DNA from 2 places in the Halobacillus sp. ABR2_026 genome. Region 2 is predicted to be linked to the other one. Evidence: predicted binding sites of a transcription regulator. Region 2 holds the regulator's gene; the other holds the start of a gene.
The links. The regulator NrdR, encoded in region 2, represses ribonucleotide reductase genes. The targets are predictions, from matches to a motif close to AACACNATATATNGTGTT.
Positions count from the first base shown of each region.

Region 1 (7,607 bases), 270 kb from region 2:
GTATTACATCCACCAATGTCTTCGACTGTACCCTGTCGGCAGACCGGACACGTATCTCCAACTTCAGAACCGATGGTCACTTTCGTCTTATCCAACTCCTGAATCGTATCCATTAGGACGACACGAGGTTTTTGCTCTTCGGCTTCGAACAACTCTGTTTGTTCTCCATCAAAATCATTCTCTTCAGCTTTTAATGACAACACTTGACTATCTCTGCTTCCATCTACATAGACGGTACCGCCTTTAGCTCCACCGCGATACAGACGTTGATAGACTCTTTCCACTTCTTCAACCGTATATCCTTTCGGGGCGTTGACGGTTTTAGAGATACTGCTGTCTACCCAGCGTTGAATAATGCATTGTGTATCGGCATGGGCTTCAGGACTCATCGTCATTGCAGTTATGAACCACTCCGGCAGTTCATTGGGGTCCTGATCTGGATGGGCATCCAAGTATTCCTGAAGGATATCGGCTTTCACCTCAATAAATTTACCTAAACGACCGCTACGATAGTAAGAGAAAGAAAAGTATGGCTCAAGTCCTGTACTGACTCCTACCATCGTACCTGTACTTCCTGTCGGTGCAACGGTAAGAAGGTGAGAGTTCCTTATCCCATACTCCAGCACGCCCTGACGAACATCTTCCGGCATTTCTTTCATGTATCCGGTTTGAATGAACCGTTTACGCAGTTCCATCGTTTCCGCATCCGTTTCGCCGATCAAGAAAGGGAAGCTTCCTTTTTCTTTGGCCAATTCAATGGATTCACGATAAGCGGTTGTAGCAATCGTCTCAAAAACTTCATCGACCATACGGTTTCCTTCTTCAGAACCGTAAGTCGTTTCACAATAGATCAACAAGTCATGTAATCCCATGACTCCAAGTCCAACCCTGCGCTCTCCCAGAGCCTGAACTTTGTTTTCTTCCAGGAAGTACGGAGTCGCATCAATTACATTGTCCTGCATCCGCACACCCCGACGTACCGTTTTCTTAAGCTGATCGAAATCAACCTGCTTCCTTTCACGATCTGCTACATTTGCCAAGTTGACAGCAGCAAGATTACAAACAGAGTATGGCGCAAGCGGTTGCTCCCCACAAGGGTTGGTTGCCACTACTTTTTGACCATAGGCTGTAGCATTTGTCTTCTCATTGGCATTATCAATAAAGAAGATCCCCGGCTCTGCTGAATAGGTCGCGCAAATATTGATCAAATTCCAAAGCTCGTTCGCTTTAACCTTCCGATAAGTCCGGACACCAAAGCCACGGTCCTGCCATTCACGTACATCGCCGCTCTGATGCCATTGTTCATTGTATATTTCCATTTCCTCCGCCGTATAACTTTCTACATCCGGAAAACGCAGCTCATATTCTGTATCATTCTCCACAGCTTCCATGAAATCTTTGGTAATACAGACAGATATATTGGCCCCCGTAAGGAACTCTGAATTATGAACCGTATAATTCCCACCCAGATGAAGCTTCTCTTCCGCTTCCTGAATGCTTCGGTCCGTAAATCCCCCCTGACCTTGAATATGTTTGTAATTAACCACACTCTGATATAAATCCTTTTCCGTTTCAGTAAGTGGTGTGAATTTCAACTTATCCTTAGCCAGTTGTTTGATCGTCTCATCCTCCGTATTTTCGATGAGAAAACGTAGAATTCTAGGGTTTTGCATTTTAGAAATAATGAACTCAAGAATGTCAGGGTGCCAATCCGCCAACATGATCATTTGCGCTCCGCGTCTTGAGCCCCCCTGCTCTACTAGATGAGTGAGTTTGGCGATATCATCAAGCCAGGAAACCGAACCTGAAGATTTCCCATTTACACCTCTAGCCAGTGTATTCCGAGGACGCAGGGTAGATCCGTTCGTTCCTACGCCGCCACCTCTGGACATGATTTCCATCACTTGTTTCCGATGATCCGAGATTCCTTCCCTGGAATCCTGAATATACGGCATCACATAACAATTAAAATAAGTAACGTCCGTTTGAGAACCGGCGCCATATAATACTCGGCCTGCGGGGATAAAGTTCAAATCCGATAGTTCTTCATAAAAATCGGTAAAGCTCTGCTCCTTCTTTTTTGGATCTGTCTCGACTTCTGAAAGACCCGTAGCATTTCGTAGAGCAATCTGTTCGTAAAAAACTTCAAGAGGTTTATCAATCGTGTCCAGATTACGTTTAATCAGACCTGTTTCACGTTCTTCCTCATGCTCCAGCACATGAACGAACTCTTCTTCGACCTTTACAATAGCTTCGTGAGTCTGCCAGTCCACCGAATGAATGAAACCGAAACCCCTGGCAGGAAATTTAGGATCATCCTTGACTGTGAGGACCACAAAATCTCCTTCTGCAAGCGTTATTTTCTCTGTATCTTTAAACGCATACCTGTCCAACATGACAAGTCTTGAAACACCTTTGTGTGTGATCGACATCGATTCCGTAACTTCATGAACCTGAGGGAACTGTCTAATGTCTGCATTTAGGCGTTCCACATCGATTTTCATGTGTACGTCTGTGGAGGTGGTGGTCTGCATTTTGCATCTCTCCCTTTAAGCTGAATACTAAGCATTTTGTTTTGATATAAGTAACATACCACATTTACGAAAAGATAATCAATATATTGTGTTGTGATAATTTTCAGTCACCATATATTGTGCTATTGAACGAATATGTAGAAACTTGTCAATCCAAAAATCCTAAGAGAATAAACGTATGACCTAGAGAATAAAAGAAAAACGCATACATGATTGTTTCTTTGATATATTTCATCATTTGCATCTTTCTTACATCGCAAAACTTCGACAAATTCGACTTTTGCTTCATCATTCAAAAAAATTTTTTTGAAATACTCCGCATTCCCTCCTATAATAGATAGAGGAATAGAGAATTGAGGGGGATGGAAAGATGGATTTATGGATCTTGATCGGAGCGATTGTATTGTTGATCGCTTTCGGGTTGTATAGATTCTTTAAAGCAAGAAAAGTCATGACCACATTATCTGAAGACAAATTCCGTGAAGGGTACAGAAAAGCACAGCTGATCGACGTACGTGAACCAAAGGAATTTGACGGCGGCCATATCCTTGGTGCCCGGAACATTCCGTTGTCCCAGATGAAAAACCGCCTGGTTGAAATCCGTAAAGACAAGCCGGTTTATTTATATTGTCAAAGCGGCGCCCGTTCCGCTCGTGCAGCTATGATGCTTCATAAGCAAGGATATAAAGATTTGAATATGCTTGAAGGCGGATTTAAAAAATGGACAGGTAAAATTAAATCTAAAAAGTAAGCATCCTCCCGGTTCTCTGAGAACCGGGTTTTTTTGTGCAATAAGATCTGTCCAGCGGTTACGATAAAAAACGTTCTACGCTTCTGTAAGGAGAAGAAAAAGGAAACCCGGAATCCATAGGTAGATGGGTTCCGGGTTTAGGTTACTGTTCTTTCTGGTATCTTAGTACAGGTTTCCGCGCCGCAAGGGTCTCATCCATACGACTTACAATCGTCGTATGAGGAGCATTTTGAACTTTCTCAGGATCACTCTCAGCTTCATGAGCGATTTGGATCATACGATCAATGAAACCGTCCAACGTTTCTTTTGATTCTGTTTCTGTCGGCTCAATCATCATTGCTTCCTCCACATTAATCGGGAAGTAAATGGTTGGTGGGTGATAACCGAAGTCTAGTAGACGTTTCGCCATATCCAATGTCCGTACACCAAGTTTTTTCTGACGTTTCCCTGACAAAATAAATTCATGTTTACAGTGTCTGTCAAAGGGAAGGTCGAACGCTTCTTGAAGTCGGCGCATCATATAATTTGCATTAATGACCGCATATTCACTTACTTTCTTCAAGCCTTCAGCGCCCATTGTACGAATATAGGTGTACGCCCGGACATTAATTCCGAAGTTTCCGTAGTAAGGTTTCACTCTACCGATGGATTTCGGTCGGTCATTGTCAAACACATACTGACCCTCTTTCCTGGTCAAAATCGGGGCCGGCAGATAAGCTGCGAATTCCTCAGTTACTCCGACAGGCCCAGATCCAGGTCCTCCCCCTCCATGGGGTCCGGTGAACGTTTTATGAAGGTTAAGGTGGACGACGTCAAACCCCATGTCTCCAGGACGAGCATACCCCAATATGGCATTTAGGTTCGCACCATCATAATAGAGCTTACCACCAGCCTCGTGGACGATCGCCGCCATCTCTTCAATATCTTCTTCAAAAAGACCTAGGGTATTCGGATTTGTAAGCATAAGGGCAGCTGTCTGCTCATCCACTACCCGTTTCAGATCCTCAAGATCGACAAGCCCGCGTTCATCAGACTTAACGGTCACAGCATCAAATCCTGCCACTGTCGCTGATGCCGGATTCGTCCCGTGCGCTGAATCCGGAACGATGACTTTCGTTCGGTTGGTTTCTCCTCTGGCTTCATGATAGGCTTTGATCATCATCAAGCCTGTCCATTCCCCGTGGGCACCGGCAGCTGGCTGAAGCGTTACTGTATCCATTCCCGTTATGGCAGCCAACGTTTCCTGAAGGTCATACATCAACTGAAGAGCGCCCTGGACATTTTCCTCTGGCTGGTATGGGTGAATGTGACTGAATCCTGTCAGCCTTGCGACATCTTCATTCATTTTAGGATTGTACTTCATCGTACATGACCCAAGAGGGTAAAAACCAGAATCAACCCCATGGTTACGCTTCGATAAAGCTGTATAGTGACGCATCATTTGCAGCTCACTTACTTCCGGTAAGTCCGGTTCGCTTTTTCTAACATACGCCTGTCCGATCATATCATCAATATTCGTTTCCGGTATGTCGAAGTCAGGTAAGCTGTAGCCAGTACGACTTTCCTGACTTAATTCAAAAATTAAAGGAAAATCCTGGTTAGACATGAAGATCCCCCACTTCCTTCACAAACTTATCTATCTCTTCTTTTGTTCGAATTTCAGTTACAGCAACGAGCATACAGTTGGTCAGTGCTTCATCAACTCCGCCAAGGTCATATCCGCCTATGATTCCCCGCTCGAGCAGACTGCTGTTCAACTGTTTTACATCTGTTTTCAACTTGATGACGATCTCATTGAAAAATGCTCCATCAAATTCAATTTCGAGTCCTTTTTCCTGACATTGTTTTTTCATATAAGCCGTTTTTTGAATGTTCATCCAGGACATTTTCTTGAGTCCTTCTTTTCCTAATGAAGACATTGCTACGGATGAAGCAAGAGCATTCAGTGCCTGATTGGAACATATATTCGAAGTGGCTTTGTCCCTCCTGATATGCTGCTCTCTCGCCTGAAGGGTTAAGACGAATCCCCGCCGCCCTTCTTCATCCACCGTCTGTCCCACAAGTCTGCCGGGAACTTTTCTCATCAATTTTTTAGTTGTTGCAAAATACCCACAATGCGGACCGCCATATTGTGCAGGAATACCAAAAACTTGAGCATCCCCGACCACAATGTCAGATCCAAACTCACCTGGAGGCGTTAAATAACCGAGGGCCAGCGGGTTACTCGAAGTAATCATCATCGTTTTCTTCTGGGAATCGACGATAGATCTAACCTCTTCCAAAGGTTCAATTTGACCGAAGAAATTCGGATATTGCACGACCACACTTGCTGTATCTTCATCCATTTCTTTTCTCAACTGGTCGAGATCCGTCCGCCCATCTTTATGATCAATTTCTACAACTTCCACACCAGGACCTTTGACATACGAATGAATAACAGCTAAGGATTCCGGGTGAATGGCTTTGGAAACAAGTACTTTCTTTTTCTTCGTTTGACCTGCAGATAAGTTAACGGCCTCAGCCAAAGCCGTCCCACCGTCATACATGGAAGAGTTCGCTACATCCATACCCGTCAATTCACAAATCATGGTTTGAAATTCAAAAATAGCCTGGAGCTCCCCTTGTGAGATTTCTGGTTGGTATGGTGTATACGCTGTGTAAAATTCCGACCTGGAAATGACGTGATCTACAATCGAAGGAATGTAATGATCATATACTCCAGCCCCTAAGAAAGAAGTGTGAGATTTAGCGTTCACATTTTTCTCGGATAGTTCAGTCAATTCTTTCATCAATTGATATTCGTTTCTTGGTTCTTGAATATCCAATTTGCCTTGGAAGCGAATAGTTTCAGGTATATCAGAGAAAAGCTCATCCGAATGCTGAACACCGATTCTTTCAAGCATTTCTGTTTTATCTGTTTCAGTCATGGGTAAATAACGAAACTCCATGCTTTCATCCCCCTTGGATTATCTTTTATAAAAAGGTGTTTTCACAACTTTGGCTTTCAATTTCCTTTTACGCACTTGGACCGTCACTTCTGTCCCTTCAGACGTGTAGTCGGTATTAATCAAAGCAAGCCCAACATTCTTTCCTAGAGTCGGAGATTGTGTCCCTGTCGTTACAAATCCGATGACTTCCTCCCCGTTCAGAATGTCGTAATGTGTACGAGGGATTCCTTTATCGATCATTTCAATTCCGACAAGTTTCCGGCTCGGCCCCTCTTCTTTTTGCTTTTTCAACACTTCTTTTCCAATGAAGTCCACTTCTTTGTTTACTTTAACAGCAAAGTTCAATCCCGCTTCAATTGGAGTAATCTCGGAACTCAGCTCCTGTCCATAAAGCGCAAGATTCGCTTCAAACCTGAGCGTGTCCCGCGCTCCAAGTCCCACCGGTTTCAATCCAAAGGGCTCACCGGCCCTGAGGAGCGCCTGCCACAGTTGCGCTCCGTAATCTGCATGCAGATAGATTTCGAATCCATCCTCCCCTGTATAACCCGTTCTTGAAACGAGCGCTTTTCCATCGACTCCCTCAATCGTCACACCTTGTTCAAAACGGAAAAATTTGATGGTGGAAAGATCAGTCTTTGTGATGGATTGCAGCGCTTGTTCTGCTTTAGGGCCCTGCACGGCCAGTTGAACATATTCATCAGAGACATCTTCAACCGTGACTTCTCCCTCCTGGTGTTCTTTTAACCATTTATAATCTTTTTCACGGTTAGCGGCATTAACTACAAGAAGATATTGATCAACATCCAGGTGATATACAATCAAATCATCGACCGTTCCACCGTTTTCATAACACATAATGGTGTATTGGGCTTTCCCCGGTTCGAGTTTGGAAACGTCATTCGTCAACATTTTTTGAAGATACGTTAGACTGTCAGCCCCCTCCACCATTACTTCTGCCATGTGAGAGACATCGAACAATCCGGCAGCTGTCCTTGTAGCCTGGTGCTCTTCTTTAATACTGGAAAACTGCACAGGCAGATCCCATCCTCCGAAATCAATCGTCTTTGCACCTAGTTTCTTGTACTCCTCAAATAAAGGTGTTCGTTTCAAATCTGCCATCTGACCCACTCCTTCTCACTGATTTTCCCATAAAAAAAGAGACTCCACCGCTTGCACGGGAGTCTCTGTCCGTTTCACCAGAAAGTTTCACAACAGGAAGACCTGAAGCTTGCTTCTTGGGTGGTCTGCAAAAATGCAAACACTCTCCAGAGTTGCGTCCTATAGAAGTCTTTTTGCCTGAGAGATTCACAAATGAATGCTTGCTCCTTCGGCGCCACGAGCGTGGTCTCTCCTTCTACAGTCATTCGCTTTCGT
Region 1 is NZ_JBSWTM010000001.1:2,471,037-2,478,643, forward strand. Features, by position in the region: gene ACXADE_RS12885 (vitamin B12-dependent ribonucleotide reductase) at 1-2,534, opposite strand, end outside; gene ACXADE_RS12890 (rhodanese-like domain-containing protein) at 2,905-3,285, shown strand; gene gcvPB (aminomethyl-transferring glycine dehydrogenase subunit GcvPB) at 3,428-4,891, opposite strand; gene gcvPA (aminomethyl-transferring glycine dehydrogenase subunit GcvPA) at 4,884-6,233, opposite strand; gene gcvT (glycine cleavage system aminomethyltransferase GcvT) at 6,252-7,352, opposite strand; glycine riboswitch at 7,416-7,504, opposite strand; glycine riboswitch at 7,508-7,597, opposite strand.
Region 1: ACXADE_RS12885 (vitamin B12-dependent ribonucleotide reductase) is a predicted target of NrdR. The motif match lies at 2,641-2,658, and genes of this name have one in related genera.

Region 2 (7,607 bases):
GAAAATCGTTTTTTCAAACGAGAAAAAACGGGAACAGTTGAATAGTATCGTCCACCCTAGGGTTCGAGAAGAGATGATACTCCAACGGGAGATATACAAGCAGGCACAGAATCAGGCAGTCGTCCTGGATATTCCTTTACTATTTGAAAGTCGTCTAACAGATTATGTAGAAAAAATCATTGTTGTATATGTAAATGAGGAAACTCAACTTAAACGTTTGATGGATCGGGACCAGTCGTCCAGAGAAGATGCGGAAGAACGCATCCAGTCGCAGATGCCCGTTCGCAAAAAAGCGGAAAAGGCCGATGCGGTCATAGATAACAGTGGAAGCATTGAGGAAAGCTTTCAACAATTAAAAGACATACTTCTAGTTTGGAAGATCGTATAATAACACGTCTGGGTAGACGTGTTATTTTTTTGTTGAAAGTTATCATTCTGTATGTAAAAGCGGTTGCAATATGTTATACTAATTTACGAATTAAAGCTTAAAAGTATATCATATATAGGGGGCTGGAACAGCATGGGGAAAACAAAGATTGCAATTAATGGTTTGGGAAGAATTGGTCGCATGGTATTCAGAAAGGCTGTGGCGGATGAATCAATGGAATTGGTTGCCGTTAATGCGAGCTATCCAGCTGAAACCATTGCTCACATGCTTAAATATGACAGTGTCCATGGTCGTTTTGAAGGAGAGATCAAGGTTGTAGGCGGGGACTTACATGTCAATGGGCGTAAAGTCAAACTTTGCTCTACAAGGGACCCATTGGAATTGCCTTGGAATCAGTTGGATATCGACATTGTGATTGAAGCAACAGGGAAATTCAAAACCAAAGAAGAAGCGGGGCTTCATTTAGAGTCGGGTGCAAAAAAAGTCATCATTACCGCCCCTGGAAAGCAGGTGGATGCGACAATCGTTATGGGCGTAAACGAAGAAACATATATGCCGGGAAGCCATGACGTCATCTCTAATGCATCCTGCACGACCAACTGCCTGGCCCCTGTAGTAAAAGTGCTGGAAGATGAATTCGGAATTGAAAACGGTTTAATGACAACCGTTCATTCATTTACCAATGACCAGAAAAACCTCGATAATCCACATAAAGATTTGAGAAGGGCACGTGGCTGTACTCAGTCCATCATCCCGACATCCACGGGAGCCGCAAAAGCTCTAGGGGAAGTAATTCCATCGCTTCAGGGAAAACTCAATGGGATGGCATTACGTGTACCTACACCTAATGTATCACTCGTTGATTTGGTCGTCGATTTGAAGAAGAAAGTAACTGCCGAAGAGGTGAATGAGACGTTTGCAAAGCTTGCGAATGGTAGAATGAAGGGGATTTTGGAGTATAGTGATGAACCACTTGTTTCCATTGATTACACGACATCATCCTCATCTGCAATTATAGATGCCTTATCCACTCAAGTTATCGACGATCATAAAGTGAAAGTTCTTGCCTGGTATGATAATGAATGGGGGTATTCCTGCCGAGTGGTTGACCTGGCGAAACATGTTGGCAATTTGATGAAACAAGAGAAAGAAGCACGTGTTTCTTAGTCGTTTGAGCCTGTTGTATCTATGCCCATAGAATGATTGCGAGGAGCGGCAGTAAAATATTTCTTGCAAATCATGGGTAAACCATATATACTTTCTCTTGAACTTCTGAATTTCATACCCATTCATGTCTACTCAAAGGGTTAGGACCTCTCAGGACTAACTTTCCCCCGTGGTAGTTCATGGCTGTTATTTCAGAGGTAGTAGAGTGAATGTACAAAGGGGGATCCTTATATGGATACAATGGGAAGACACGTAATTTCTGAACTATGGAATTGTAATGAAGAAAAGCTGAACGATATGTCGTATATAGAACAAGTTTTTGTAGATGCTGCTCTGAGAGCTGGAGCTGAGGTGCGGGAAGTTGCCTTTCATAAGTTCGCTCCTCATGGAGTCAGTGGAGTCGTCATTATATCAGAGTCACATTTGACGATTCATAGTTTCCCAGAACATGGTTATGCAAGTATTGATGTTTATACATGTGGTGATCGTATTGATCCCAATGTTGCTGCTCAGTACATCGTAGATGCACTTGAAGCAGGTAGAAACGAAACAGTCGAAGTGCCGCGAGGAATGGGACCGGTAGAAGTCCAGCAATCCCGCGCTTTATAATGCAAATGAGCCACGCAGGAACCGCCTGCGTGGCTTATTTTTTGGTCGGTCATATTCAGCCCTGAGTGAAAGGTCTTGATATCATGCTTTTGGATTGTTATAAAAGAACGTTCTTTTGGTCTAGGGGATGGAACCTTGATTTGATAATCATTTCTTATTTTAAAAAGTCATGTTAAAATAAAGGGAGATTATGTCGAATGGATCTGAAGGAGATAGGGTAGTGAAAGCATTTATTTCCAGGTATTTTAGTAATCATTCTGAAACTAGTGAAGAGCATAAGGATTCTGCGCTTGTCACACACTATTATAAGGGAAAGCATGACGATCTCTTCCGTGCAGTGGAAGCACTGTTTTCCTCGCCTTCTGAAATAGTGGCAAGTTCTAAAGAACGAGGAGAGCTGACTGTCAAATATAAAGGGAATAGACGTGCCTTTATAGTCGCGACAATCATTATGGTGCGCCCTTTTCAAACAGCTGTCGATTTCTCCGTCACTACAGACTCAGGAGGACCGGTTGATTTTGGTTACAGCCGAAACTTGATCGTTCAGCTTTATGATAAATTGGATCGTCAGTTCACTAAAATGGACCCTTCTGGAAATTGAGGAAAAGAAGATGATGTGGAGTTGATCATACGTGAAGTGCCCGAATTGCCACTATAAAAGTACAAAAGTCCTTGATTCAAGACCCATTGAAGAGGGACAGGCGATCAGAAGACGCAGGGAATGTGAACAATGCCAATTCAGATTCACTACTTTTGAACGGATTGAAGAAGTTCCTCTGATCGTTGTAAAAAAAGAAGGCACAAGGGAAGAATTCAGTCGTGAAAAATTGATGCGCGGGCTGATCAGAGCTTGTGAGAAGAGACCGGTAGCCGTGGAAGAGCTTGAAGCAGTGACCATGGATATCGAGAAGGAATTAAGAAACCGAGGTGTCTCAGAAGTCTTGAGTGAAGATATCGGGGAAATGGTAATGGAACGACTTTCTTCGATTGATGAAGTTGCCTATGTGCGGTTTGCATCTGTATATCGACAGTTCAAGGACATCAATGTTTTCATCGATGAATTGAAAGAGTTAATTAAACATGATGACAATGAATGAGCCTGAACCGGCTCATTTTCTTTTTCTGAGAAGATCCATTAAAGTGAAGCCTGTTTGGGCTCACAAATGATAAAAAGATTGAAGGAGGGGGAGGCTGTGAACTACTCTGTTGGGAAACTGCTTCCGGTGGATGGATTTAAGATCATCCGGAACGGAGAACTTCCACGAAGTTTTCATCGCTCGTTATCACATTTATATCAACCGATCGTAGGTAGGCTTGCCATCTCGCTTTATCACGTCCTCATTTCTGAATCGGATATGTTAGAAGGCGGAGAAATCCAGTCCCACCATACATTGATGTCTTACCTTTCCGCTCCTTTGGATAAAATATATGAAGCAAGAGGAAAGCTGGAGGCGATTGGGCTTCTCCGGACTTTCCGTTCGCAAGACGAAGAAAAGCAGGCTATTTATTTATACTCTGTTCATCCACCATTTGCACCTGAAGAATTTTTCCTTGATGATATGCTTTCATTGCTTCTCCATTATGAACTTGGAAAGGAAAAATATGAGCGTTTAAAAGGAAGACTGTTGTCTTCCAAAACCTCATTTGAAGGCTTTAATGAAGTGACAGCCACTTTTGATGAGGTTTTCCATAATAAAATGATTGAAACGGTCCAAAGAGAAACGGAGTCCATTGCTAAAGAGAAGAAGCTTCAACAAGAAAATAGGGGACCAATCGCTTCCATGGATCGTGTGGACTTTCAATGGTTGAATCACGCACTGAAGAAGCGGATGTATCCTACTGAACAAATCTTGACCGGACGAAATAAGAAGCTGATTGTGCAATTAGCGACATTGTATGATTTGTCAAACATTGAATTAGAAAAGGCTGTCACATGGGCCATTGATGAAAATCATCAATTGGTGGAAGAAGAATTCAAAGCGGCGTGTCATGACTTTATGAAAGAACAAAAGAATGAAAGACCGAAAGATACGGCGCTCGATCGAAGAGAGAAAATTAAAGCGGAGAATACTTCTCTGAATGGGACGAAAGAAGATCAATTTATACAAATGCTAGAGGAAATATCGCCAAGAGAGCTCCTTGAGGACGTCTCCCATGGGAACCGCGCTTCCGAGCAGGATTTGAAAATGATCCGTGATGTGATGACGGAACAAGGGTTAGAGCCTGGAGTTATGAATGTCCTTGTCCATTACGTCCTGCTCAAAACAGATATGAAGTTATCCAAACCTTATCTTGAAAAGATTGCGAGTCATTGGACAAGGAAGAATGTAACGACTGTCCGACAAGCCATGAACCTTGCCAAAGCCGAGCACCAAAAATACCAGCAGTGGGGAAAGCAGAAGTCCCAGAGGCGTAAAGGTCAAAAAGAGGAAGTCATTCCCGCGTGGTTTAAGCAGCAGGAAGCAGCTCAACATGAAAAACAGGAACAGAATCCGGTCAATACGGAAGATATAGAGGCAAGAATCAAGCGGCTGACGAACAAAGGAAATTAAAGGGGGGTAACGTATGGAACCCATTCAACAATCATTGAAAAAATGGATGCGAAACAATGAACAGTTCCAAAAGCGGATGAATCACATGAAGGCTGAAGTTATGGATTCTTCGGAAGTAAGAAAGTTGATGGAAGAACATGAGGAATTAACAGAAGAGTCTATAGAGAAACAGCTCATTAAGCTTTATGAATACAGAACGCAATCAAAAAACTGTGAAAAGTGTCCCACACGTGAAGAGTGCATCAATATTCTTCCGGGGTATGTCCCTCGAATGGAAGTAGAGGGCTCTGAGGTGAAGTTGATTTATGATAAGTGCCGACGTCAACGAAAACACGAGCATCATGAAGAACAAAAATCCTTAGTGAGAAGTCTTCATATGCCACGTGAAATTTTAGAAGCTTCTTTGGAGCGTATGGACCTTAAAGACCCGGAGCGCGGAGCAGCTGTTGAAAGGACAGTCCATTACATTGAAAGTCTGAATGATGAACTGCCGAGTAAAGGACTTTACTTTCACGGTCCCTTTGGAGTCGGCAAAACTTATTTTCTTGGAGCCATCGCGAATGAGCTCAGTTCAAAAAATATCCCTTCCATGGTCATTTATATGCCTGAATTCGTTCGGGAAATCAAAGCCTCCATCAAGGATGACTCGATGAATGAAAAAATTGAAGCATTCAAAGAAGTTCCCGTCCTTATGTTGGATGACATTGGTGCGGAATCTCAATCTGCCTGGTTCAGAGATGAGGTACTCGGAAGCATTCTTCACTATCGGATGATGGAGAGGCTTCCTGTATTCTTCACGTCCAATTATAATTTGAATGAACTGGAAAAGGTATTGATGACGAGCAACCGTGGCGACGTTGAACAAGTGAAAGCGAAAAGGATTACAGAGCGAATCCGTCAGTTGAGTGAAGGCGTCCACGTCAATGGCCAAAATAGACGGGGATAACCTGGAATAAATGACGAAGACACTAGCATGATTCCTTCTCATCCCACATAAATATAACAGGGATAAGACAACTTTATGTTACAGATGCGTCAACTTATGATGGGGGTTTCAGGTATGCCCTTGATGCCCCCCATATGAACATAGCCGCTGAATGAAGTCGGGACGAGGGGGAATTTTGGTGTTTTGCATTCATTTTTCTAATCGGACGGAAGCTGCCCTGTTCTACAATGCTATAGTCTCCGAGCAAAAGCTTTGGATCATCAAAGAGCATAGAAATGGATTTGATGTCAGGCTGATGAATGCTTCTTTAAGTGGAGGAGCCTATGTAGAAGCAATCCGGGCTTTTTTAGTATTGTTGAGAAAAAGAAAGATTCTAGGGTGGATGGAAGGTGTACTGAAGCATAGGTATTATTACGAAGATCCACAAGAAGTCCAACGGATACTGGAGATAGGACAAGACTTCGACGACAAGCCCCCTGCAGGACTTCATCTGCCGCCCATCTATCATTACCTGCGCGCTTTTATTCAGGATTATTTAATTGCAAGAACTTTTGTTGAATTTGATGAGCTTAGCGCAGCGTGTCTGCAGTCCGTCCATGAATCGCTCATTGAATACACGGGGAAAATCATTGATGAGTATAAACAGGAGGAGTCCTATCAGTTACTTGTAGACTCCTGGCGTCACAGGGTTCATTATACAGACACAGGTGTCCAACTGCTCCATCTGCTGGATGATGGCCGATTGATTTATTATCATGACGAAGGTAATGAAATCAGCGAGTCAGAAACGAAGCTTTACATGAAGCAGTATCCGGATAAGAGTATCTCTCATCTGCCTATTGAGTGGCCGGTGACGGCAGCACTTGCTCATGCTCCAGATGAGTTGATCATCTACTCGGATGAAACGGACCATTCCAACCTTGAATTGTTGATGAATATTTTTGAAGAAAAAGCTTCCTGGAGACCCAAATCACAATTTCCATTTAAAATGGGTTGATTTCCTTTTCCTAAATGGATATAATAACCTACATATTCAAACAACGGCTTGGAAAAGGACACGAACATAAAGTGACGCAGGACCAGAGAGGGGAGTCATCGGCTGGAAGCTCCTTGTTGACGGCTTTACTGTTTACCACCTTGGAGCTCTGTCTGTGAACACTCGACTAGTAATGGGCAGCGTCTGATCCGCGTTAAGGAGAAAGAAGCCGCATGGGTATACCCTGCGGGAATTTGGGTGGAACCACGAGATTTAACGCTCGTCCCTTAGCCTTTGTGCTGAGGGGCGGGCGTTTTTATATTTATTAAAAAAGGAGTGTTAAACATGTCGAATGCGATTCAAATCAAATTTCCAGATGGTAACTTAAAGGAGTTTGATCGGGGCACGACAGGTGAAGAGATTGCTCAATCAATTTCCCCCGGCCTGAAAAAGCAGGCTTTGGCGATTAAATTGAATGGAGAACCTTATGATTTGAGAAGACCGATTGAACAAGACGGGGAAATTGAAATTTTGACATATAAGAATCCTGAAGGGCTGGAAGTCGCCCGCCACTCTACTGCTCACTTGATGGCCCAGGCGATTAAACGTTTGTATGGCAACGTGAAGCTTGGTGTGGGCCCAGTCATAGAAAATGGATTTTATTATGATATCGATATGGAAGAGTCTCTCACACCTGAGGATCTTCCGAAGATCGAAAAGGAAATGCAGCGGATTGTTGATGAGAACATAGAAATCCAACGTATCGAGCTTTCCCGAGAAGAAGCGATTGAAAAGTATAAAGAGATCGGCGATGATTTGAAGCTGGAGTTGATCGAAGCGATTCCTGAAGGGGAGCAAGTGACTATCTATCAGCAGGGAGAATTCTTCGATCTATGCCGTGGTGTTCACGTTCCGCAAACAAGTAAAATTAAGATCTTTAAACTGCTGAGCATTTCTGGAGCGTATTGG
Region 2 is NZ_JBSWTM010000001.1:2,742,507-2,750,113, reverse strand. Features, by position in the region: gene coaE (dephospho-CoA kinase) at 1-388, shown strand, start outside; gene ACXADE_RS14315 (glyceraldehyde-3-phosphate dehydrogenase) at 521-1,555, shown strand; gene speD (adenosylmethionine decarboxylase) at 1,787-2,164, shown strand; gene ACXADE_RS14305 (cytosolic protein) at 2,385-2,765, shown strand; gene nrdR (transcriptional regulator NrdR) at 2,797-3,261, shown strand; gene ACXADE_RS14295 (replication initiation and membrane attachment family protein) at 3,358-4,716, shown strand; gene dnaI (primosomal protein DnaI) at 4,730-5,662, shown strand; gene ytxC (sporulation protein YtxC) at 5,841-6,659, shown strand; gene thrS (threonine--tRNA ligase) at 6,984-7,607, shown strand, end outside.